Regions from separate parts of the Hahella sp. CR1 genome, predicted to be linked through region 1. Evidence: riboswitches for the same ligand, from Rfam matches in the RefSeq annotation. Region 1 holds a riboswitch; each other region holds the start of a gene.

The links. A riboswitch is a leader RNA that binds a small molecule or an ion and turns the genes downstream of it on or off. The one in region 1 is predicted to bind cobalamin.
Region 2: it holds a riboswitch for cobalamin, as region 1 does, so the genes downstream of both, ONV78_RS02590 (ribonucleoside-diphosphate reductase subunit alpha) here and ONV78_RS15215 (TonB-dependent receptor) in region 1, are expected to answer to the same signal.
Region 3: it holds a riboswitch for cobalamin, as region 1 does, so the genes downstream of both, ONV78_RS02935 (ABC transporter substrate-binding protein) here and ONV78_RS15215 (TonB-dependent receptor) in region 1, are expected to answer to the same signal.
Region 4: it holds a riboswitch for cobalamin, as region 1 does, so the genes downstream of both, ONV78_RS04555 (CbtB domain-containing protein) here and ONV78_RS15215 (TonB-dependent receptor) in region 1, are expected to answer to the same signal.

Annotation. Positions count from the first base shown of each region.
Region 1 is NZ_JAPELK010000005.1:439,419-444,440, reverse strand. It holds gene ONV78_RS15220 (hypothetical protein) at 1-57, opposite strand, end outside; gene ONV78_RS15215 (TonB-dependent receptor) at 90-2,036, opposite strand; cobalamin riboswitch at 2,147-2,344, opposite strand; gene ONV78_RS15210 (DUF3012 domain-containing protein) at 2,489-2,677, opposite strand; gene ONV78_RS15205 (phospholipase D-like domain-containing protein) at 2,953-3,636, shown strand; gene phhA (phenylalanine 4-monooxygenase) at 3,875-4,693, shown strand; gene hppD (4-hydroxyphenylpyruvate dioxygenase) at 4,886-5,022, shown strand, end outside.
Region 2 is NZ_JAPELK010000001.1:581,201-586,222, reverse strand. It holds gene ONV78_RS02590 (ribonucleoside-diphosphate reductase subunit alpha) at 1-2,286, opposite strand, end outside; cobalamin riboswitch at 2,411-2,633, opposite strand; gene ONV78_RS02585 (hypothetical protein) at 2,712-3,011, opposite strand; gene ONV78_RS02580 (pilin) at 3,258-4,229, shown strand; gene ONV78_RS02575 (hypothetical protein) at 4,233-5,022, shown strand, end outside.
Region 3 is NZ_JAPELK010000001.1:665,422-670,443, forward strand. It holds gene ONV78_RS02925 (PLP-dependent aminotransferase family protein) at 1-730, shown strand, start outside; gene ONV78_RS02930 (hypothetical protein) at 737-1,342, opposite strand; cobalamin riboswitch at 1,449-1,725, shown strand; gene ONV78_RS02935 (ABC transporter substrate-binding protein) at 1,803-2,684, shown strand; gene ONV78_RS02940 (iron ABC transporter permease) at 2,674-3,645, shown strand; gene ONV78_RS02945 (ABC transporter ATP-binding protein) at 3,642-4,424, shown strand; gene ONV78_RS02950 (energy transducer TonB) at 4,421-5,022, shown strand, end outside.
Region 4 is NZ_JAPELK010000001.1:1,005,615-1,010,636, forward strand. It holds gene ONV78_RS04535 (cobyrinate a,c-diamide synthase) at 1-45, opposite strand, end outside; gene cobO (cob(I)yrinic acid a,c-diamide adenosyltransferase) at 79-678, opposite strand; gene ONV78_RS04545 (ATP-binding protein) at 698-2,437, opposite strand; gene ONV78_RS04550 (CbtA family protein) at 2,442-3,245, opposite strand; gene ONV78_RS04555 (CbtB domain-containing protein) at 3,367-3,543, opposite strand; cobalamin riboswitch at 3,568-3,780, opposite strand; gene cbiB (adenosylcobinamide-phosphate synthase CbiB) at 3,884-4,828, shown strand; gene cobD (threonine-phosphate decarboxylase CobD) at 4,829-5,022, shown strand, end outside.

The DNA of each region.
Region 1 (5,022 bases):
TGCATACGCCAGAGCTAACCCCGTCCATTTCAACGTTGTTCCTATTTTCTGCTGCATGCCTGTTTCCTCTTGGTGATAAGGCAAAAGAACTAAAACAAGTGCTGTAAAGACACAAAATAGTGACGTCCAGGAGAAGGGAAACCGTTGAAGGCTTCAACGACCTCATCCGTCACATTGTTTGCGCTAACTTCAACTGTTGTCTCGCCGTCGGACCAGCGGCCCACCACATCGACAATGTTTTGATCTTCCACTTCCGTTTCCTGAGCGCTGTCGTAATACGCCCCGGATTCATGGCGGTACTCAACGGAGGTAGTGATGCGACCGATACTCCAGGCGGCGGATAAAAAGTGGGAATAGGTGTAAGCGCCCGCCAGTTGCTTGCCGTGCAGGTCACGGGCGTCTGACAGGTTTTCTGTGTCCTGGGCGGTGCTTCTGGCGATAAACGTCCAGGCGGGAACAGGTCGATACATGGCGTCCACTTCCACTCCGCTAACCCTTGCTTTGCCAACATTCTCAAAGCGGCCGACTCCCCTTGAGTCATAAGAGGGGACGATAGCATCTTTTAAATCCCGATAGAAATAGGCCGCAGAAACACTAAAACTATCTACGCCCACTTCAAATCCGATGTCACCGTTCAACGCTGTTTCCGGTTGCAACTCACTATTACCAATGAAGAAACCTCTATCGCCGAACTTCTCCGCTAACTGAGGGAACCTCACATCCCGGGATGCATTGGTCTTGAGCGACAGCCAATCTGTCAGGCGGTAACGAACGCCCGCCTGCAATGAGTGATACTGTGCACTGTCAGAAGCCGCCTCCGTGCGCCCGCTCATGGATGCAACAGGGGTTTCGTCTTCAAGAAAATATTGGCGTGCGCTCAAACGCACCAACCAGATATCTTCCGCATCCGCCCACTCATCCTGAACGCCCAGTAAGTAGGTCATGCGCTCAAACTCTTGCTTTTGGCTGCGTCCGGTCAGGTCCTCTTCCTGATATGTTTCCCGGCGCGCCTCCATCGTAGCGGAGAGCAGATGCAGACCGATTGAATAGGAGCCATATAACTCGGCGCCGACCACATCTGTGTCAGCGCGCGTTTTCTGCACGCCCAGGCCGATTCGGCTTTGACTGTCGTCATAACGCTCTTCTTGTGTGGACCAGAAAATGCGCCCCGAATAATTTTCCTGTGTATTTCGGGCAAAGCTCAGTTTGCTCTGCAGACGAGTGAAGTCCGTATCCAGACTGGTTCGCGTACTCTCCAGGTTGGCGATATCAGGTAAGTGCTGATCTTTATTGAAATGTTGCGCCATCAGTTGCAAGTCCGTGCGATCCGACAGGCTGCGCTCCGCCGTCAGCATGCCGTTGAACTGACTGAAATCCGCATTGCGACGACGTTCCACACGGTCATCGTAGGGGTTAAATTCGGTCTGGTTGTTGTTCAGCATCTCGAAGTCGTTATCACTGCCGAGATAATCAAGGGACGCCAGGTAGTTGGTTTCGCCAACGCTATCGGCGAATGTGAGCGCCCCTTTGCGACTGTTGAATGAGCCATACCCAAGACTTAATTGCCTGAGGGGTTTGCTGAAGCGAAGGGACTTGATGTTAATGGCGCCGCCAACGCCAGAGTAACCCAACTGAATTGGCGTTGCGCCCTTATAAATTTCAATCTGCTCAATGCCGTTCAGCAATATCTGGCTCAAGTCCACCGAGCCGCCAGTCGCGTCGTTTAACAATACGCCATCAAGATAAACGTTCACCTGCTTACTGGTCGAGCCACGCAGATAAACGGCGGAGTATGACCCCAGTCCGCCGCTCTGACGCACTTGAACGCCGGTTTCATTCTTCAGCACGTCTGCGACGGTCGCGACTTTCGAGTCAAATTGCTCGCGCTTGATCACCTTCACGAAGCCAGTTTGATACTCGGCGTCAATCTCATCCGCAGATGGAGCCTTGGCTTCGACGACAACAGGCTCCAACTCTTCCGCGCGAACGCCGGTCAGTTGTGAGCCAACTAAAAGCAAAAGGGTTACAAGCCTCATAATGTTCCGAAAGAATAGCGCCAGTGAATGCAATTGTTGCGCAGCGGATACAAGCAAAGAGGGAAAGGAGTCGAGTCAGACGAGTCCCGGCAAAGCCCTCCGCTATGCCACGCGATAAGCAGGCGTCAGGCCGGTCTCCGGGCTCATGAGTGGCGTAACCGGCGACAACGTCTTCCCGCGAATCCGCAGTGACAGGGGGTTGTCGTTTGACTCATTTACCGTTGCGGGGGCAGCGTCGGATTTTAACCGACTTCCCGTTTCATCCCGTGAACGAATGTTCGTGGGACACCTGATGCAATGGGGGCGTAAGCTAAATGGCCGCCCCGGCAAAGTCAAGGCGCACAAAGCGCCTCACGGAAACAACAGGCTCCAAGTTGACGACAACCTGTTGATAACTATCAAAATGTAAAACTGGTCCACTTATCCCAAAGTTTAGGTTTGGGGCTGCTCGCTTAGCTGTCAGAGCGGAACAGACAGTGTTTGGCGTAATCCGTCGCCTCATTGGCCGTCCAGTCGCCCTTCGGCTTGGTCGCCATATCCTCACACCAGTCCTTGCTCCCCACCTCTGGAGAACAACCGGCCAAAGCGCCCAAGCTCAACCCCACCACCAATAGCCAAGAAGATACGCGTTTAATCGCCATAGGAAATCCTGAATAACAAGTCATCAATTCATATTTAGCGAGCAAGTATACAAGGGAGAGCGCTCATGTTTGGAGACTTTAGGCGATAAATTTCAGCACCAGCTTCCGATACGACAGAAAAAGTTTCTATCGAGTTATCTCAACCTGCGCGCCATCCGAGCAGGCTGGATATCTAAAGGCATTTCATGCAAGCTTTTTTAGTTATAGATAGAACAAAGCAAACACCTATAGCGCTGACTGTGCGCTTGTATTTTTAGCAATAAGGCGTTTTCCCCATGCAACTGGATCAACTGACTTTTTTCCTCCAACAAACCCTCACGGATGAAAGGTTCGATAATGCTGAGAAACAGGCGTTGCTGGCGATGCTTGAGACTTTACAGCCGGATCAGGTGCGTTTTATGCGTAATCGCGCCTTTGAGTTGACCCGTCCATTGATCGTCAATGGCGGCGATGGTGCGCTCAGGGCGCTGAAATGGCTGGAGCGGGTAATCAAGGCTTTGGACTCTGGCGAGGAGGAAAGCAATCTAACACGGGCCTATTTCAGCCCAGGGGAGCAATGCCGTCGCGCAATCATAGAACGCATACGCAATGCTCGAAGCAGTTTGAAAATCTGCGTATTCACCATTTCCGATGACAAAATCGCAGATGAAATTATTAACGCTCACAAAAGGGGGCTAAAAATCCGCATCATCACGGACAATGACAAATCCTTTGACCTGGGCAGCGACATTGATCGTTTCAAAGATGCCGGCATTTTGGTGAAGATGGACGATGAACCCCACCATATGCATCATAAATTCGCCCTTATCGATGACAGCGTCCTGATTCACGGCAGTTTTAACTGGACCCGCAGCGCCAGCACTTATAACCAGGAAAACATCGTAGTGACCGACCACCCCGGCCTCGTCAGGGAGTTCTCCGGAGAGTTCGCCAAACTGTGGCGCACCTTCTCGGACTAAGGAGTCTTCGCTAAAGAATTGTCATTAAACCTCCCTCGTTAATCGCCAGCCGTTATTAGCAATGTATAGACAAATTCTGCGGATTGTCATTTAATCAGAGGAAGGCCCGGCCGGAAAAAAATCCGACCTCGCGCCGTCCAACCCAACTGACGGCCGCCAGATTAAGCCGGCCACAAGCCGGTAGAATAATAAGAGTGCCATGGAATACACCCTTCCTGACACGTCACGAGGTGAGAAAATGGGCAAAGGTACAAAGTATGTTGCGAGAGAGCCTGACGCATCCGGCTTTATCGCCTACCCCGATTCGGAGCACGCCGTCTGGCGTGAGCTGATCACACGACAAGACAAGGTCATACGCAATGTGGCCTGCGACGAATATCTTCATGGACTGAAGTTACTGGATTTACCCGAAGACCGTATCCCCCAACTAGAGGACGTTTCCTCCGTATTACGCCGTGAAACCGGCTGGGAAGTGGCGCAAGTGCCCGCATTAATCCCCTTCGATACCTTCTTCGACCTGCTCTCAAATAAGAAATTTCCCTGCGCCACCTTTATTCGTACGCCAGACGAAATGGACTATTTGCAGGAGCCGGACATCTTTCATGAAATATTCGGTCACTGCGCCATGCTGACCAACCCCTACTTCGCGGAATTCACGCAAATGTACGGCAAGCTGGGTTACTCGGCCTCCAAGGAAGACCGTATCTTCCTGGCGCGGCTGTACTGGTTCACCGTCGAGTTCGGCCTGATGGACTCCGCTGCGGGGCAACGAATTTACGGCGGCGGCATTCTGTCTTCTATCGGCGAGACGCAATATTGCTTCTCCGACACGCCGGAACGCCGCCCCTTTGATATCGTGGATGTGCTAAGAACGCCTTACCGCATCGATATCATGCAACCTATTTATTACGTGCTGGATGGCCTCAAACAGCTTTACGAAGTCGCCCACTGCGACATCATGGATAAAGTGCGCCAAGCCAAAGAACTTGGGCTGTTCGCTCCGACTTTTCCACCCAAACAACAATCCAATACGGAGAAGTTAGCCGCCGGCGCCTGAAGCGCGGGAACGGTGACGACGTACAGACGAAGCAGGTTAAATCCACCAAGGTTATGAACGATTTTGCATTACTCGCATTGAAGCTATTGATAGCCGCAGAAATACGCGCCCAATGGAGCTAAGCGGGGCTTTGCCCCGGCTGACGACAATTCCATTACGCGTTTTTTAATTGATAATACAGAGGACTGTATCATGAGTAATGTATATACAAACCCACTTGGCACTGATGGTTTCGAATTCGTTGAATTTGGAGCTCCGGACAAAGCAGGCGCAGAAAGCCTGAAACCTCTTTTCGAAACGCTGGGCTTCACCGCTATCGCCAGACACAA
Region 2 (5,022 bases), on a different contig from region 1:
GGAGTTACGCATGCCCTGCTTTTTCACCAGTTCACGCACCGGCGCCCAGTCCAGGCTGTGACCGCGATCCAGCGTGCAAAACTCCGCGCCGCGTTCCTGCTCCAGACGATCCAGAGAATCGATCGGCAGAACGCCCTGATCCCACAAGGAGCCTTCATAGGTTTCGTAGCGGCCGCGTTCTTTCGCAAGATTGGAGGACGCGGTGATCGCAAAATAGCTGATCAGCTCCATGGATTGATCGGCGAAGCGCACCGCTTCGACGCTGCTATAGGGCAGGCCAAGCTTATACAACGCATCCTGGAAGCCCATCAGACCCATGCCTACAGGACGATGACGCAGGTTGGCGTTGCGCGCCTGGGGAACCGCGTAATAGTTGATGTCGATGACGTTATCCAGCATGCGCACGGCGGTATACACGGTGTTGCGCAGACGGCCGTGATCGATTTCGCCATTGCGTATGTGGTTGACCAGATTGACTGAGCCCAGGTTACACACCGCAATTTCGTCCTGGCTGGTGTTCAGCGTGATCTCCGTACACAGGTTCGAGGAGTGCACCACGCCAACGTGTTGCTGCGGCGAACGCAGGTTACAGGGGTCCTTGAAGGTCACCCAGGGATGGCCTGTTTCGAACAACATAGAGAGCATCTTGCGCCACAAGTTCTGCGCAGACACTTTCTTGAACAGGGTGATAGCGCCGCTTTCCACCAGAGATTCATAGTGGGTGTAGCGCGCTTCAAAAGCGGAGCCGTATAAATCGTGCAGATCCGGCGCATCGCTGGGTGAGAACAGCGTCCACTCCTTGTCCTCAAACACCCGCTTCATGAACAGGTCAGGAATCCAGTTGGCGGAGTTCATGTCATGGGTGCGGCGGCGTTCATCGCCGGTGTTTTTGCGCAGTTCCAGAAACTCTTCGATATCCAGGTGCCAGGACTCCAGATAAGCGCATACCGCGCCTTTACGTTTGCCACCCTGATTCACCGCCACCGCCGTGTCGTTCACGACCTTAAGAAACGGCACCACGCCCTGGGACTTACCATTGGTGCCTTTGATGTGGGAGCCCAAAGAGCGCACCGGCGTCCAGTCATTACCCAGACCGCCCGCCCATTTGGACAGCAGGGCATTGTCCTTGATCGCGCCATAAATACCCTCCAGATCATCCGGCACTGTGGTCAGATAGCAGGATGACAATTGCGGACGGTTGGTGCCGGCGTTGAACAGCGTCGGCGTGGAGCACATGTAATCAAAAGAGGACAACAGGTTGTAGAACTCAATCGCGCGGGCGTTGGGATCATCTTCCTGCACCGATAATCCCATGGCGACGCGCATGAAAAACGCCTGCGGCAATTCCAGACGGGTCTCGCGCCAGTGGATAAAGTAACGATCGTAAAGGGTCTGTAATCCCAGGTAGGTGAATTGGCGGTCACGCTCAGGCTTCAGCGCAGCGCCCAGTCGTTCCAGATCGAATTCGAGCAGACTAGGCGACAGCAGTTCATGTTCGACGCAGCGTTCAATAATGGCGCGGAACGCAGTCGGATACAGTTCCGCCATTTCAGTTTCCGTGGCGGACGCTGCGATATTGAGATAGCTCAGCGATTCTTCACGCAAACCGTCCAATAACAAACGGGCGCACACATAGGAATAGTTGGGCTCTTCTTCGATCAGCGGACGCGCCGCCATGACCAGCGCAGCGTTGACGTCTTTGTGTTTGACGCCGTTGTACAGGTTTTTCAATGCGCCCTGCAGGACTTTCTCCTCGCTGACGCCGTCCAGATCCGCGCAGGCATCGCCAATCACCGTGCGCAAACGTCCCATGTTTAGCGGCGCTTCCGTGCCGTCGGCGAATTTCACATTGATATCAGGATGCGTCTCCCCCGCCTGCTCGCTTGGCGCTGGCGCACGCTGACGGGCATGTTCTTCACGATACAACACATAGGCGCGAGCCACTTTGTGGAAGCCGCCGCGCATCAGGCCCAATTCCACCAGATCCTGAATTTCTTCGATGTGCACCGAACCGCCTTCGGGGCTGCGGCGACGCAGACGCGCCACGATATCTTTAACCAGTTTTTCTACGGAATCCCGCACACGGGGCGAGCCGGACGCGGATTGTCCTTCCACCGCCAAAAACGCCTTGGTCACCGCCATAGCGATTTTGCGGTCGTCAAACGGCGCGGCCTGACCGGTGCGTTTGATCACCTGCAGCAGGGCGTTATGAGTGTGTGACTCGGATGATACAGATGGGGAGCTGGAGGCGCGCGCCTCGCTGGGGGACGAAAAACTGCCGGTCATGGAATTGTCCTCTATCGCGTGTTCTGGCCGAACCTCCACGATTAGGGACATAAAGCGACGCGCAGACAGGACGAAAATCGCCTCGCACAAAGCGGCGCTTTATCATTACCCTGAGTCGCGAAGGCATGAATAACTTCAGCATGGCAGGTCTTCGGACTCGGGGGCGTTTACACGTTTTTGCGAACCTACGGCGACCGCTTCCCATCCTCTTTCAGGACAGTGCGTGGGCGTTTCCACCCGCGTCGCTTTCGTTCCCCCACACCGCTGCGCGTCAGTACCGGACTCTCACCGGATTCCCTCTTAGCACAACCTTTGAACAGGCGTGAACCATAGCTGAGGCACAATATATTGTTTTGACTACTAAAAGTAAATACTAGATGTAGAGGCAACGCCATACAGCAAAACCGTGGGCGTATGGGGTGAAATCAGGCCAGAATGACAGCGAATAAGAACTTTTTCAGTAGCGCTTGGACGCCTACGCCGATGATGATAAGAATAAAAATCTCTGAATAGGCATCCGCTTTGGTAATCAGCTTCAACGCAACCAAATAGAACCCAATAGCGAGAAGAAAACCAGGCAATCCATAGACAAAGTGTACAATCAAAGCCGCCGTAAGAACGATCAAGAATGCCTCAATGAACGCCAGCGAGACTTTCAACAACTTGGCCGCAGCGAACAGGCAAGCGCCCTCTATCAAAGCGCCTATGATTAGATTCAAATCCATGAGAATTCCCAAAAGGCGGTCATTCTAAACAGTAAACCGACGCAGTCAATACAGCTAAGCCACACTGACATCCCTAACGGCGAAGTTCACACATCCACGATTTTCATGGCGGTCGAGCAGCCGAAGTTTGCCCAACCTCATTGTCATCCCCAGAAAATAAACAGGTAATTACCTGAATCAAAAGTAGTTCAGGATGCAAATCAGCTAAACTGCTAATAATTTTCTTCTTCGCATTAAGGACTGGCTTTGCCTGAACGCCGCCGCTTTTTCAAAGAAACACTGACGCCCTATTTTGCGCCGCCGATGTGGTTGCACTGTCTTTTGTACGTGTTAACGCTGGGCGTGTACGAACTATTCTGGCATTACATGAATTGGCGCAAGTATCGGCTTATATCGGGAGATCCTATCTGGCCGCCGCTGCGCGGGCTGTTCTTTTATTTTTTTATTCCTTCTCTGGTTAGTAATCTCGCGCGCAGTTCCTCCTTGGCGGGCCGCTCTGATCCTTTGCTTGGTCCATGGACCAGCGCGTTATATCTTGCGGTGGCGATAACCGCCGCTACGCTCGCACAAGCATTGAATCCTTTATTTATACTGCCCTCCTTCTTCTTCCTGACCTATTTGAATTGGCGGGCGCGGTGGATCAATCAGCAGTTCATAGCTGTTCCAGCCCAGTCGAGCGCCGACGTCTCTGCGCTCAGTGTCAGCTCACCACAGCAACCAAATGGCGCTTCCCTCGTTTTTAAACCGTCTTTTCAGGCTGTCGGTAGCTTTCGTTGGCTGGAGATTCTTACCTGTATCGCCGTGATTTGCATCGCTTTGACTGTCGCACTAGACGCCGGGCGTCACGCTACGATTAAAGCCCGCCTGACCGAAGCCTTTGGTTTATTGGAAGGAATCAGAGTGGACATGGCGGAAAAATACGCCTTCTCCGGGGCCTGGCCGGAGCGAGAAGAACTACATGCGCTGAGTAACGTCGAGGCGATCTACTTCCAATCAACGGAGCTCGATTCAAGCGGCGCCTTGCACTTCACCCTTTCCCCTCGAGCGGGAGAAGCGCCAAGGACCATCAGCTTTCGACCGGTCGTCAGCAATCCCGATGGCGCATTGCGCACCCTGGGATGGACATGCGCGTCAGCGCACTCGGGTCCACGCAAAATCTACGGCGACGACAAAAGCTCGCTGCCTCCGGAGCAACTCCCTTATATCTGTAGAGGTTAAACCGTGATCCTTATTTCTTCGCCAAACTCAAATCTGAGCCAATTGTTGCGACATTTGAACCATCAGGTCCAACAAGGGCTTTCTCTGGAACAGGCGCTGGCCAGACTGGAGCCTCTCCTGCCGGCTCACGCACAGCCTCAGGTTGAGCAACTGAAAAAAGTATTGCAGGGTGACGTCAGCCTACATGCGACGCCTTACCAGGACAGTCCCTTCTACGACATAAGTCGCCTCGCCGCCATTGTGCGCGCCAAAGGCGGCTCGCTTCCCGGTTTTCTGGAACGCTATATCACTCACTCTCACGCCATGGAAGTCTCTTGGCGAGGCGTTTGGGACGGATTGCAAAGTCTGCTTGGCTACGTCTTTGCTCTGCTAATCATCACCATCTTTGTTTTCAGCATCCTGCTCATCAAGGTGTTGCCTGGATTTCAAGCGTTCTACAGTGAAACAAACACGGAACTGCCAGCATTTACGATGGCGCTGATATCCGGCTTAGAGTCGTTTCAGTCGGTTTGGATCTTCGTATTGATCGGTTTGATTCCGCTATTTTGGATTGGATTCAAGACAGTCGGTTGTATTCGACGATTGAGGCCCATGCCGGATTTCATACAACGCCTCCCAGGCTTGTCCTCCATCGCCAAAGCCCATCTACGTTATCTCTGGCTCGCCAACGCCTATCTGCTTAACCGCTCCGGTCTGGATGCGGAAACGTCCTTACGTGAAGCGCTGCAGCTCTGTTCCAGCGCCAGCCTGGAAGAAACACTCTCACAACCAGAATACCTGGATCTGATGATCG
Region 3 (5,022 bases), on a different contig from region 1:
CAGCCTGGAGGCGCTGCAACTGGCGTTGGAGCAATGGCCGGTCAAAGCCTGCGTGGCGATGCCCAACTTTAGCAATCCCCTGGGGTGTCTGATGCCGGATGAGCGCAAGGAGCAACTGGTGCGTTTGCTGGAAGTCTGGGGCGTGCCCTTGATCGAAAATGACATATACGGCGAGTTGGGCTTTTCCGGCCTGCGGCCGCGAGCGGCGAAGAGTTATGACCGCGCCGGCGGCGTGCTGTATTGCTCGTCGTTTTCCAAATCAATCGCCCCCGGTTTGCGGGTGGGATGGATGGCGCCGGGGCGCTGGCGGACGCGGGTCGGTTACCTGAAATTCGCCAGCACCCTGGCCTGCCCAAGCTTGCCGCAGATGGCGGTGGCGCATTATTTGGCGCAAGCGGATTTCGACCGCCATCTGCGACGTATGCGCCATGAGTTCGCGGTGCACGTGGAGCGTATGACGACGGCGGTGCTGCGGCATTTTCCTACTGGAGTGCGAGTATCGCAGCCAGCGGGTGGGTTTGTGTTATGGGTGGAGCTGGAGGAGGACTGCGATACGGTCGCGTTGTATCGCAAAGCGCTGGCCGCTGGCGTGAGCATTGCGCCGGGAACCCTGTTCAGCGGCGACGGCGACAAGTACAGACATTGCCTGCGGCTCAATTGCGCGGCGCCCTGGACGGCGGAGGCGGAAGACGCGATCCGCCAGTTGGGCGTTTGGTTGCGCGCAGGCTAAGCGGGATTACCAGCCGAAGCTGAACGTGGGATCAATGAAGAACATGACGCCGCTATAACAGGCGAGCATCAGAAAGCTGCTGATAAAGCCGTGAAAAGCGGTCTTGTAGCCGGCTTCTTCGTCCTTCTTGAAAAGAAAGCGATAACCTGCAAAACAGCTCAAACCAATCACAAATAGCGCCACCAGGGCGAAGCCGCCGTTGATCACCTGCATATTGATGATGAAATTCTCTCGCGCCGTAACGGCCGCCGGCGCTTCGTCCGGATACAGGATAAAAGAGCCCGGCAGCAATGGGTGGGCGGTGGCTTCAATGGTGTAACGATAGAAAGGCCAGAAGCGTCCGCAGCGGGCGAGCAGGCGATCGCCTTCCCGGGCGCTGACCACGGCGTTGGCGGCGAATAGCGGGCCGCCGCAAAGATCGAACTCCTTTTTTACCTCTTCCCGGCTGTGCAGTTCGACACTGCGTTCGATGCTCACAGGCGACCAGCCGGTCAGATTGAAGACGGTATATTCCAACAGGCTCAAGCCATAGGCCAGTCCGGCATACATGAACACGAGGAACAGCAGACGTTTCAGAATGAGTCCATGGCGGGACAAGGGCGCGTCGGTCATACAGTCTTATTCTTGTCGGTAATTACGGGAGCGTAAAACTGACACAATCTTGCAGGCAGGTCCAGCGCCCCTCAGCGGCTTTCTGGACTTAAAATGATCAATTCATGATAATGTGGGCCGCAATGGTTCCAGTTGCTCAAAGTTCGATCATTTTCGATGAGAGCAGGATTAAATGGGAATCCGGTGGGCGCGGCTTTATGCGCGTTCGATCAGCCGGAGCTGTCCCCGCAACTGTGAGCGAAGAGTTCGTCCCGGATAACGCCGCCCCTCCTTATCGCGACGTTATCAAAGGCCACTGGGTGGAGATTGTCTCCATGTTCGGGAAGGCGGGACAGGACTACGAAACGCAAGCCAGGAGACCTGCCATTGTTCGACTCCCATTCGGAGCCTGTTTTTTCCGACCGTAAACGGGGAATTTACGCCGGATTCGCACCTCGCATCGATTCAAGGCGGCATCTGCATGTTGGTTAAGGCTTTTCGGGCCCTGGGATTGCTATCAGCGCTTACTTTCACACTTTCCGTCAACGGGGGCGATGCGCGCGCCGCTGAGCCCACGGTCATGTCGGTCAATCAGTGCGTTGACCAAATGATGGGGTATCTCGCCCCGGAAAATCTGGTGTCGGTCACCTGGCTCAGCCATCAGCCCTCTGAGCTGGAAATTGCACCGACCTTGCGTGACATTCCCGCCAACTTTGGTTTTATCGAGCAAGTGCTGGAACTCCGGCCGGATATCGTGATGGCGGGCCAGTATGGCGCGTCCTCGCTTAAGCCGCTGGTGCGGAAGTTTAATATGCGTTGGGTGGAGATTCCGTTGCCGCAATCTCTCGATGATTTGGCGTCAAGCTGGAGCCTGATGGGCGAAGCGGTGCGCAAACCGGAGCAGGCGGGCAGTATCGTTAGCGGGCTGAGGGCCTATTTCGCTGAGGTTCACGGGAAGATTGCGGATAAACAAGTCAGAGCGCTGATTCTGAACGCCAATGGCTGGATCGCTGGCGAGAGTAATTTCCAGGACGCCTTCCTGGACGCCATCGGCGTGATTAACGTGGCGAGCGAACAGGGCGTGCAAGGCTGGGGGCAAGTGGATCTGGAGACGCTGGTGCGCTGGCGGCCGGATTTGTTGCTGATGGTCAGCAACAGCTATGACAGCGAAGCGTTGGCGACGAATTGGGTGGAGCACCCTTTATTGAAGCGCCGTCCTTCCCGTTTCGAGCCCCTGTATATCCCGGCCGACTGGCTCTCCTGCGGAACGCCCGCCATGACGCTGGCGGCCCAAAAGGTAGCGGATCACATATTGGCGCAAGAGCGTAAAGCGTCAGGGTCGGAGACTGCAGATGACTTATAACCGTTTGCTCCTGATTCTGAGCCTGTCGCTCGCCTTTTTGATCGGTTTGTCTCTGTGCACCGGCCGGGTGACCGGGGTGAGCTGGCCGGGGTGGGATCTGGAAACCCAATTGATTCTATGGGAAATCCGTCTGCCGCGGACACTATTGGCGCTGTTATGCGGAACCGTATTGGCGCTATCCGGCGCCGTGTTGCAGGGACTGTTGCGCAATCCGCTGGCGGACGCCGGCGTACTGGGGGTTTCCTCCACGGCGGCGCTGAGTTCGGTGTGCGCCATCTACTTCGGCTTTTCCGCCAGCGGCCTGTTTACGCCCGTGGCGGGCATTATCGGCGCCATGCTGGGACTGCTGGCGCTGGTAATGATTGTAGGATCGGAAGCGGGCATCGTGATGATCATCCTCGCCGGAGCCGCGATTAATTCGTTCAGTTCAGCGTTGACGGCGCTGGCGTTAAATATGGCACCGAATCCCTTTGCGGTGCAGGACATTCTGTTCTGGCTGATGGGTTCATTCGAACATCGCACTCTGCAGCACTTTTATTTGGCGGCGCCGCCTGCGCTGCTGGGGATGGCGTTGCTGTTCAGCGTGTCGCGTTCCCTGGATGTCCTGTCGCTGGGGGAAAACACCGCCCGCTCCATGGGGGTGCGTCTGCAGAAAGTGCAATGGGTGGCGGGCCTGGGAGTAGCGTTGGCGGTCGGCGCCAGTGTAGCGGTGAGCGGCGTTATTGGTTTCGTGGGGCTGGTGGTGCCCCACATGCTGCGGCCGTTTACCGAGTGGCGGCCCGGTCGATTACTGCTTCCCAGCGCCTTGGCGGGCGCCAGCCTGATGTTGTTGACTGATATTGCTGTGCGCTGTCTGCCGCCGGGACCGGAGTTGCGAGTCGGCGTCATTACGGCGCTGTTGGGCGGGCCGTTTTTCCTGTGGCTGCTGCGTCACCTGCGTAAAGCGGAGGCGTTGGTATGAGCGACGCGCTGAGCCTGGAGCTAAGCGGATTGCAGGTGGGTTATCCCGGCGCTCCGGTTCTATCCGATGTCAGTTTCCGTCTTCCATCTGGACAACTGACAGCGATACTGGGCAGCAACGGCGCCGGCAAGTCCACCCTGTTGAAAACCATCGTCGGTCTGATCCCCAAGTTATCCGGCGCCATGCGGTTGCAAGGTCAGGATCTGTGTGACATGGCGCCGAAACAGCGCGCGCAGCATATCTCTTATCTGGATCAGGATACCGATTGTCATTGGCCTTTGAGCGTAGAAACCCTGGTCAGTCTGGGCCGCTTTCCAGCGCAAACCCATCGCAGCAAATTAAGCGCGCAAGATCAGGCCCTGATTCAGAACGCCATGCGACAAGCGGATGTCACGCATTTGGCGCAGCGCACCGTCACCCGCTTATCCGGCGGCGAGCGCGCCAGGGTGATGCTGGCGCGTGCGCTGGCGGTTGACGCTCCCGTATTGATGGCGGATGAACCGGTGGCGGGTCTGGACCCTCAGCACCAGATTCAGGTGATGAGCCATTTGCAGGATTGGGCTGGAAGTGGCCGGATCGGCGTTGTAGTGCTGCACGATCTGACCCTGGCGCTGCGGTTTTGCGGACAAGCGATGCTGGCGATGCCGGACGGAACCCTGGTTGCGGGCGACACTAACGAGGTTTTGAGTGATGAGCGCATCCAGCAGGCGTTCGGCGTCTCGGTGGTGCGGGGGCGACATGAGGAACAGCCTTATCTGCTGCCCTGGAGTCTGAAGTGAGCACGGACGTCAGCAACGCTAAATACCCGCCATTACTATGGATGGCCTTGGTCGCCTCCCTGGCGGCGCATTTGGCGTTGGTGCTGTATTTCAATTCCCCTCAGCCAACTAGAGATCGGTTGAAATCGACCACGATGACCGTGGCTATTCAGGCCCCGGCGGCGCCAACGCCAGTTTCCGTAGCGCCGGCTCAACCTCAATCTCAACCTGTGGAACCGAAACCGACTCCGCAGCCAGTTCTAAAGTCAGCGCCACAACCTCAACCCGCTGACATGCCAGAACCCGTGTCACAGAAGCCCAAAGTGGCGCTTAAGCCGGTGGAGACGCCCGCTCCCAAGCCAAAACCGGTTCCAGCAAACAAACCTGTCGTAAAAGAGAAAACCCCTAAACCAACGCAGGCGGCGCACAAACCTGTTCCGCAACCTGTTTCACAAACTGCAACGGCGAAGTCTCAGGTCACACCCGCTGTGAGCAAGCCCGCTCAGGCGGTTCCGACGCCAGCCGTGGCCGCCGCGCCCGTCTCTGCGCCTGTGGCGGTCAGTGCGCCCTCGGAGCCCAGATATCAGTTGGGCGAAGCCAATACGCCGAAGCCTGAGTA
Region 4 (5,022 bases), on a different contig from region 1:
GGAAGCCATGGCGGAAATAAACAGAGCGGGACAACGGGCCTGCATCAGTGCGCTTTCTCCATCAATCTTCACTCATCATCAAAATTCGATACCCGCTTGCGCTTTCACGCCCAAACGGAACGCATGCTTTTCATCCTGCACCTGACTGATGGTGTCGGCGATGTCCTGCAACTCTGTCGCCATCGTGCGTCCGGTAATCATCACATTCTGGTGCTGGGGGCGGCTTTGCAGCGCCTTGACCATCGGCTCCACCGGCAGGTAGCCGTACTTGACCATGTAGCTCAACTCGTCGAACAGCAGAAAATCATAGCTGCCGTCCGTCAGCAGTTGCTCCGCCAGGGCCCAGGCCTGACGCGCGGCGTCGATGTCCTGCTCGCGATCCTGGGTTTCCCAAGTGAAGCCATGTCCCATGACATGAAAGTCCACCCGGGGATGATCTTTGAAAAACAGGTACTCGCCGGTGGCGTTGCGGCCCTTGATGAATTGAATCACCGCGCAGCGATGGCCGTGGCCGAGGGAGCGCGCCATGGTGCCGAAGGCGGAGCTGCTTTTGCCTTTGCCATTGCCCTTGAGCAGGATCAGCACGCCGCGCTCTTCCTGGGCTTGCGCGATGCGCTCGTCAATGATGCGCTTCTTGTTGGCCATGCGACGGCGGTGTTTTTCGTTTTCGTCCAGCATCAGTCGTATCTCCGAGGCGTTAGTGTTCCAGGGCGGCGCGCACAGCGGCCAGCGGGGCGTAAGCGGCTCCGAGGCGTTGCGCCAGTTGTCGGCAGCGATTGAGTCTGACGGCGGTCTGCTCGGTATCCACCACCCACAGGGGCGAATCCCAGGTCAGATCGTCCAGCGGATCGCGGCTGCGCCCGTCAGTCAGCAGCAACGTACGGCAGGTCAGATGCGGGTTGGCGCGGGTCTGCCGCGCCAGCAGTTGGCGCGCATGCAGCAGCGCCTGTCGCAGCGGCGTACCGCCGCCAGCGGGAAGATCGTCAAGCAGGGCGACGATATCTTTGGGCGCGCGCCGGCAGGGGATCACCCACTCCGCGCGCTGCGCGCCAAACGCCAGCACGGCCAGTTTCTCCCGCGCCAGATAGGCTTGTCGGGCCAGTCCCAGAATCACCCCTTTCGCCTGCGCCAGCGCGCGTTGACTCAGGGTGGAGGCGGAGGTGTCCAGCAGGACGCAGTTCAAGGTGTCGCGACTCTGGCGACGGGGTTGATAGCGTATTTCGAGCAACCCGTCGTCCCGATTGTCGGGATGGACCAGCGTGGCGAACCAGTCCGGGCGTGAGGACAGCGCCTGCCGGCTGCGTTGCGCGCGACCGAGGGCCGCGCCCTGGCGTTGCTCCGCGCCGCCGCGCTGTTTGTCGCGACGGGAGGACGGTGAACGTCGCGTTGGGATCTCAGGCAGTTGCGGCGTTACCGGCTTGTCCGCCGCCATCAATTGCGGCGGCATGGCGCCCCAGTCGCCGGAGGTGCCAGAGGACGAGGAGGGTGACGCCCCCCCTGAGCCGCTGGCGTCTCCGCCGCCTCCTTGTGAGGGAGGCGAACCGGTCGAAGACGGCGGCGTATCCTGATGATTGGCGCGATGGCTAAGCGCGAACGCGCGCGTCGCCGCCACGTCTTCGGCGTTGACCTCGTCGCGACCGCTCCAGGCGGCGTGGGCGATGGCGGCGCGGCGCCAGCAAATGTCCGCGCGCACGCCTTCTACGCCAGCGGCGAGGCACTGGCTGGCGATGTCCCGTTGTATGTCCGTCGGGCAGAGAACCTGTGGTAAACGTTGGCGGGCGGCGGCGATGCGGGTCTGCAGCTCTTGCTGTGTGTTGTGCCATTGCGCCTGAAACGCGTCGCGGTCCTGTTCGAAATCCAGGCGGCGCTCCACGATAGCCATACGCTGTTCAACGTCATAGGTTTCATCCAGAGTGACGGCGAGACCGAAACGGTCCTGTAACTGCGGGCGCAGTTCGCCTTCATCCGGGTTCATGGTGCCGATCAGAATAAACTGCGCCGGATGGCTGTGACTGAGGCCGTCCCGCTCGACAAAGTTCACGCCTGAGGCCGCCGTATCAAGCAGGGCGTCCACCAAGGGGTCGGGCAGCAGATTGACTTCATCGATATAGAGCACGCCGCCGTGAGCTTTGGCCAACAGGCCGGGATTAAATTGTACGCGTCGTTCGCCCATGGCCTGTTGCAAGTCGATGCTGCCGATCAGACGTTCTTCAGACGCGCCCAGAGGTAGGGTGACGAACTTGTCCGCCGCCTCCGGCAATAAATCCGCCAGTCCCCGCGCCAGCGTTGATTTGGCTGAACCGCGGGGACCGCTGATCAATACGCCGCCCAGATGGGGATTGATGGCGGCGAGCAGCAACGCGGTTTTAAGCGGTTGCTGGCCGACAACCGCGGCGAAAGGGTAGGCGGCGAGGGCGGGCTGGGCGGCGACGTCCATTGACTCAGCGCGCCTGCAGGGCGGCGTCCTGGCTGCTCCAACGGCGCAGGAACCAGGCGCAGGCCAGCCCGACGATCACCCAGAACAGCGCGTTGGTCAGGGTGGCGGCGGTAATGAATTGATGATGCAGCAACTCTAGCGCTTGCAGAGCCTGTGGGTTGGAGGCGGCGAACTCCGGTGCATTGGTGTGCGGCGCGCCGACCAGATGGGGAATAATCAGCAGGGGCAGTCCGCCCAGCTTTTTCCATCTCGGCGCGAACGCCAGCAAGGCGAAACCGACCGCGGTGACCAAGGCGGTGGCGATCCACCACAACTGGCGATTTTCCAGTGCGGCGGCCTGCATACCGGGAATCTCCGGCGGCAGCCCCAGGGCGGGAGCGACAAAGAACACGCCATAGCCCGCCAGCCCCCACAATAATCCCGCGCCCCAGCCTGCGCCGCCTTTGCCGCTGAGTCTGGCGGCGTACATACAGGCCAGCATCAGCGCACTGAAGCCAATGCCGGCGAGCACGTTGGCTAGCAGGGTGTAAAGGGTGCGCTCCACGCCGTCTTCCGGGGCCCAGGCGTCGTCGCCGTGGTGATGGCCGCCGGCTTCGGCGCCGCCGTGGTCGTGTTCGTGGGAGTGATGGGCGTCCGCCGCCGCATGCTGGTGATCTTCCACTACGACCGGCTCAGGCTCCTCGCCGCCTTCGTAAGTTTCCGCCTCCAGAATAATGCTGGTGACCTGGGAGTGTTGTACGGCGCTCAGCAGCCCGCCAGCCAACAGGCCAACCAGCAGCGACGCCAGGATAATACGCTGAAACAACATGTCTCTTCCTCATGCAATGCGGTGTGACGTCGCTATGCGCGCAAGCGCCGCACATGAGGTGCGGCGTCAAGACGGACAGGCGAACGTCTGGCCCTGGCAGGGCCTCAGAATTCAGTAACTGTTAGTGACAGGGGAAAGCAAACGCGTGCCGGGTGTCGTGAGCGGCGTTGTGAGCCGCATCCATGGACAGAAAGCCCACTGCGAACAGAATCAGTCCGCCGAAGCACATGGCGCCGATAAGTTGTAGCGCTGCGTTATTGGAAGCCAGCAATGGAAGAGAGAGATTTTTAGTTTGCATGATCTGCGCACCTACCCGTACGAACTGCAGTGGATAAAGCAAGGCCGGTCTCCGGGCTTACGAAAGGTCGAAGCATTTTCGACACAACATTTGCGCCTTCCCATGTCAAAACTGACGACACAGTGGCGTTAGCAAATTACTTTCGATTACCGTTGCGGGGGCAGCACTGGATTAGCGTATCGCGCACCAGATTTCCCGATTATCTCGCGGTCGAGCACCTTGGTCAGCGGGATATGCTATTGGCTGAACGCAGGGGAAGTCAACAAGTTAGCGGGTTGCAATGCGCGCGGACCATGGTGAGAATAGGCCGCCTCATCATGAGCCTGGCGCATACTGACCAATGGATACATTGCTGATTCTTGTCCTCGCCCTGTCTTTCGACGCCCTGTTGGGAGAACCGCGCCGGCTGCATCCTTTGGTTGGTTTCGGGCGCTACGCCGGTTGGGTGGAAGGAGCGATTCGCATTGCCGACTTCTCTTCAACAGCAACCCGCGCGCTTGGCGCGGCGGCGGTGACGGCGTCGATTTTGCCCTGGGCGGCGCTCGCCTGGCTCGCGAACGAGTGGAGCGAATCTTCCCGCTGGGGACACATTATCTTTTCCGCCTTCGTGCTTTATCTCGCCATCGGCTGGCGCAGTTTGCTGGAGCATGTGCGTCAGGTGGCCGCGCCATTGCGCAGGCATGACGCGGCGGCGGCGCGGCGCAGTCTGTCCATGATTGTCAGTCGCGACACAGCGGAACTGGGGGAGGAGGAGATCGCCTCCGCCGCTACGGAATCCGCTCTGGAGAACGGCAACGACGCCATCTTCGCCGCCATTTTCTGGTTCCTGCTCGCCGGCGTTCCCGGTGTGGTGATGTATCGCCTCAGCAATACCCTGGATGCGATGTGGGGCTATAAAAACACGCGTTATTTCTATTTCGGCTGGGCGGCGGCGCGGCTGGATGATCTGTTGAATTGGGTTCCCGCCCGACTGACGGCGTTCAGTTACGCCTGTTGCGGCGCGCTGGACAGCGCCCTGCGATGCTGGCGCGCCCAGGGCGGACACTGGAAAAGCCCCAATGCGGGACCCGTGATGGCGGCGGGCGCGGGCGCGCTGCGGGTGCGACTCGGCGGCGCGGCGACCTATCACGGCAGTCTGCAGTATCGTCCTTCACTGGGCTGCGGCGACGCCGCCACGGCGCAATCCATTGAACGCGCCTGTGGGCTCATCAATCGCTCTCTGGCGTTGTGGACGGCGATGGTCGCTTTGGGAGCGGGCGCGTTGTGGTTGTGGGGAGTGGTCTGAATGAACGGGAGCGATTTCGACAACGGGGCTGGCCATGCAGGGCTCCAGGCGGAAGAACCGGTTCCCGTCCATGGCGGCGACCTGGAAAAGTACAGCCAACGCTACGGTATCGCCCTTGATGACTGGCTGGATCTGTCCACTGGCGTCAGTCCCTTTCCCTATCCGCTGACAAGCATTCCGGCAGAGGTGTTTCG